Regions from separate parts of the Mesorhizobium ciceri biovar biserrulae genome, predicted to be linked through region 2. Evidence: riboswitches for the same ligand, from Rfam matches in the RefSeq annotation. Region 2 holds a riboswitch; the other holds the start of a gene.

Region 1 (2,393 bases), 1.6 Mb from region 2:
GCGATGTCCTCGAGCAGATCGTCGGCATCCTCCAGGCCAACCGACAGCCTGAGCGTGCCCGGCCCGATGCCGAGCTCGGCGCGCGCCTCGTCGCTGAGATTCTTGTGCGTCGTCGTCGCCGGGTGGGTGATCAGGCTCTTGGCGTCACCGAGATTGTTGGAGATCAGGACGATCTCGAGCGCGTTCTGCAAGGCGAAGGCCGCCTGCTTGCCGCCCTTGACGTCCAGGCAGATCAGCGTCGAGCCGCCCGACATCTGCTTCTTGACGATGTCGGCCTGCGGATGGTCGGCGCGGCCGGGATAGATGACGCGCGCGATTTCCGGCCGTTCGGCCAGAAAATCGGCGATCCGGCCGGCACTTTCCGTCTGCTGGCGTACGCGCAGCGGCAGCGTTTCCAGGCCCTTCAGCAGCGTCCAGGCGTTGAAAGGCGAAAGGCTTGGGCCGGTATGGCGGAAATAGTCGTGCAGGTTCTCGTCGATCCACTTCTTGTCCGACAGGATGACGCCGCCGAGACAGCGCCCCTGGCCGTCTATGTGCTTGGTCGCCGAATAGACGACGACATGGGCGCCGAGCTGCAAGGGCTTCTGCTGCAGGGGCGTGGCGAAGACATTGTCGACGATCAGCCTGGCGCCGATCGAATTGGCAAGCGAAGCGACAGCGGCGATATCGACCACTTCCAGCGTCGGATTGGTCGGGCTTTCCAGGAAGAACAGCTTGGTGTTCGGCTTGACCGCCTTTTCCCAGTTGGCGATGTCGGTGCCGTCGACCAGCGTCGCCTCGATGCCGTATCTCGGCGCCAGCGTCTCGACCACCCAGCGGCAGGAGCCGAACAGCGCGCGTGCCGCCACGATATGGTCGCCGGCCTTGGCGCTGCACAGAAGGGCGGCCGTCACCGCGGCCATGCCCGACGCGGTGGCGCGCGCGTCTTCCGCACCTTCCAGCGCGCACATGCGCTTCTCGAACATGTCGACGGTCGGGTTGGCGTAGCGCGAATAGATGAAACCCGGCTCCTCGCCCTTGAAACGGGCTTCGGCGGCCTGCGCCGTTTCGTAGACATAGCCTTGGGTGAGATAGATCGCTTCTGACGTTTCGCCGAAACCGGAACGCAGCGTTCCGCTGTGCACGAGTGCCGTCTGAGGCTTCCAGTTGCGCTTCTTGGTGCTCATCGCTTTTCTTCCAGACACAAAAAAACCGGCCGCGAAAGTCGCAACCGGTCCATACGGCCTTGCGGCCCGACGGTCCTTTAGCGACTTGTTTAACGTGGCTGCAAGCCGACCGGCCAAATCACCACGGGATAACGACCCTTTAGACCCGCACCGCGCTTGCGTCAATTGCCGGCTTCATTAAGAGGTTTGTACCAAGCAGGAGTGGAGCCTTGCGGCAGACAGGCATTCTTCCCGACCAGGACATATCGGCGCTGTTCCAGTCCGGCGCGCTGAATTCGGCGCGTGCGCTCGATGCCGACCAGATCCAGCCGGCCAGCCTCGATCTCAGGCTCGGCGACAAGGCCTGGCGGGTGCGCGCCTCCTTCCTGCCCGGCCCCAATCACAAGGTCTCGGAAAAGCTCGACCGGCTGCAGCTGCACGAGATCAACCTGGCCGAGGGCGCGGTGCTGGAGACCGGCTGCGTCTATATCGTGCCCCTGCTTGAAAGCCTGGCGCTGCCGGCGGACATTTCAGCCTCGGCCAATCCGAAGAGCTCGACCGGGCGGCTCGACATCTTCACCCGCGTCATGACCGATCGCGGCCACGAGTTCGACAAGATCGCCGCCGGCTATCATGGCCCGCTCTTTCTGGAAGTCAGCCCGCGCACCTTCCCGATCGTCGTCCGCACCGGGTCGCGCCTGTCGCAGATCCGTTTCCGCATCGGCAATGCGCTGCTCTCGGAAGCCGAGTTGCACGACCTGCATCGCACGCAGATGCTGGTCGCCACCGAGCCGCCGAACATTTCCGGCGGCGGCATCGCGCTGTCGATCGACCTCAACGGCGATCAAAGCGGCTTGGTCGGCTATCGCGGCAAGCATCACACCGGCCTCGTCGATGTCGACAAGCGCGCGGCCCAGGAAGTCGTCGACTTCTGGGAACCGATCCACAAGAGCGGCGCCGGCGAACTGGTGCTCGACCCCGATGAATTCTACATCCTCGTCAGCCAGGAGGCGGTGCATGTGCCGCCGCTCTACGCCGCCGAGATGACGCCCTTCGATCCGCTGGTCGGCGAATTCCGCGTCCATTATGCCGGCTTCTTCGATCCGGGCTTCGGCCATTCCGCGTCCGGCGGCACCGGCAGCCGGGCGGTGCTGGAAGTGCGCAGCCATGAAGTGCCGTTCATCCTCGACCACGGCCAGATCGTCGGCCGGCTGGTCTACGAGCATATGCTGAAGCGGCCGCAGGCAC
Region 2 (2,393 bases):
GATGAAGCCGTTTATCGCGGCAAACAGTTCCGGCTCGTCGAGCAGGAATGCGTCGTGGCCACGGTCGGTCTCGATCTCGACGAAGGATACCGATGCGCCGGCGGCGTTGAGCGCATGCACGATCGAGCGGCTCTCCTCGGTCGGGAACAGCCAATCCGAGGTGAACGACACCAAGCAGAAGCGGGTTTTCGTGCCGGCGAAGGCATCGGCCAACCGGCCGCCATGGTCTGCGGCGAGGTCGAAATAGTCCATCGACCGCGTCATGTAGAGGTAGGAATTGGCGTCGAAGCGATCGACGAAGGTCATGCCCTGATGGCGCAGATAGCTTTCGATCTGGAAGTCGGCGTCGAAGCCGAAGGTCAGCGCTTCGCGATCCTGCAGATTGCGGCCGAACTTGCGGTGCAGGGCGGCTTCCGACAGGTAAGTGATGTGGGCGGCCATACGGGCTACCGCCAGGCCCTTTTCCGGGCGTTTGCCGTGCTCGAAATATTTGCCGCCATGCCAGTCCGGATCGGCCATGACAGCCTGCCGGCCAACCTCATGAAAGGCGATGTTCTGCGAGGAATGGCGCGCGCCGGTGGCGATCGGCAGCGCCGAGAAGACGCGCTCCGGATAGCTCGACGCCCATTCCAGCACCTGCATGCCGCCCATCGAGCCGCCGAGCACGCAAAACAGTTTCTCGATGCCGAAATGGTCGATCAGCATTTGCTGCGCCCGCACCATGTCGCGGATGGTGATGATCGGCAGGTCAAGCCCATAGGGCTTGCCGGTGGCGGGATTGGTCGAGGCCGGGCCGGTGGAGCCAAGGCAACCGCCGATGACGTTGGAGCAGATGACGAAGAAACGATTGGTGTCGATGATCTTGCCGGGCCCGATCAGCACTTCCCACCAGCCTGGCTTGCCGGTCACCGGATTGGTGCTGGCGACGTGCTGGTCTCCGGTCAGCGCATGGCAGACGAGGATGGCGTTGGAGCGGGCATCGTTCAGCGTGCCGTAGGTCTGGTAGGCGATCTGGAACGGTGACAGCAGCGTGCCGGCGTCCAGCTTGAGCGGCTTGTCGGATCCAAAACGCAAAACCGGGCTCGACGGTTGGTCGACCTCGTTGTTGGTTTTGCGGGCACGCAGAACGGCCATGACATCCATCTCACACTTTGAGCCCACGCATCGCGCTCGTCGAAAGTCGATGCCGATACGGGTGTCCGGCCGGCGCGGACAACAAAAAACCGGCATTGCGGTCGCAAAGCCGGTTACAGGATGCAAACGGCCCTTTAGCAAGTTGTTTAACGTGGCTGCAAGCCGACCGGCCAAATCACCACGGAAGTTCACTCCCCTTCTAGGGCTGTGGCGCGCCGGCGTCAACGGCCTGCCTTGGGCGGGAGGCTGTCGCCTCTCGACATTGCAGGCCACGGCTTGTATTTCCGCTGCGGCTTCCCTCAGGAAGCGTTCTCGACGGATTTTGCGACATGAGCCAGACACCGGACCAGGCACGTCCAACCCCGCGCGCGGGCATCATGGACATAGACGCCTATGTGCCGGGCAAGAGCACGGCGCCTGCCGGCGTCGCCAAGGTCCACAAGCTGTCCTCCAACGAGAACCCGCTCGGGCCCTCGCCGAAGGCGATCGAAGCCGCGCGCGAGATTGCCGGAAAGCTTGACGTCTATCCCGACGGCACCGCCAGGCGGCTGCGCGAAGCGATCGCCGAGGTGCATGGCCTCAACCCGCAGAACATCATCTGCTCCAACGGCTCCGACGAGATCCTCGGCCTGCTGGCGCAGACCTATCTGGCGCCCGGCGACGAGGCCGTCATCACCGAGCACGCCTTCATGGTCTACAAGATCTACATCCAGTCGGCGGGCGCCGTTCCGGTGACGATCAAGGAAACAGACGAGCGCGCCGATATCGACGCCATCCTGGCCGCCGTCACGCCGCGTACCAAGATCGTGTTCCTCGCCAATCCCAACAATCCGACCGGCACCTATGTGCCGTTCCAGGAGGTGCGCCGGCTGCATGCCGGTCTGCCCAGGCACGTGCTTCTGGTGCTCGACGCGGCCTATGCCGAATATGTTCGCCGCAACGACTATGAGGCCGGCATCGAACTGGTCGGCAGCGCAGAGAACGTGGTGATGACCCGGACCTTCTCCAAGATCGGCCTTGGCGGGGCGCGGATCGGCTGGATGTACGGGCCGATGCACATTGTCGACGCCATCAACCGCGTGCGCGGCCCCTTCAACGTCAATGCGACGGCGATCGAGGCCGGCATCGCCGCCATTCGCGATCGCGCCCATGTCGAGCGCAGCGTGGCGCACAACGAGACCTGGCTGGCCTGGCTGAGTGAGGAATTCACAAAGCTTGGGTTGCGGGTGACGCCCAGCGTCGGCAATTTCATCCTCATT

Evidence for each region. Region 2 has a riboswitch for S-adenosylmethionine ahead of metX (homoserine O-acetyltransferase MetX). Riboswitches for the same ligand answer to the same signal wherever they lie in the genome.
Region 1: linked by a shared signal. The riboswitch ahead of A4R29_RS03735 (O-succinylhomoserine sulfhydrylase) and the one ahead of metX (homoserine O-acetyltransferase MetX) in region 2 are both predicted to bind S-adenosylmethionine.

The regions. Positions count from the first base shown of each region.
Region 1 is NZ_CP015064.1:800,838-803,230, forward strand. It holds gene A4R29_RS03735 (O-succinylhomoserine sulfhydrylase) at 1-1,166, opposite strand, end outside; SAM riboswitch at 1,224-1,301, opposite strand; gene A4R29_RS03740 (2'-deoxycytidine 5'-triphosphate deaminase) at 1,376-2,393, shown strand, end outside.
Region 2 is NZ_CP015064.1:5,479,914-5,482,306, reverse strand. It holds gene metX (homoserine O-acetyltransferase MetX) at 1-1,134, opposite strand, end outside; SAM riboswitch at 1,249-1,326, opposite strand; gene hisC (histidinol-phosphate transaminase) at 1,464-2,393, shown strand, end outside.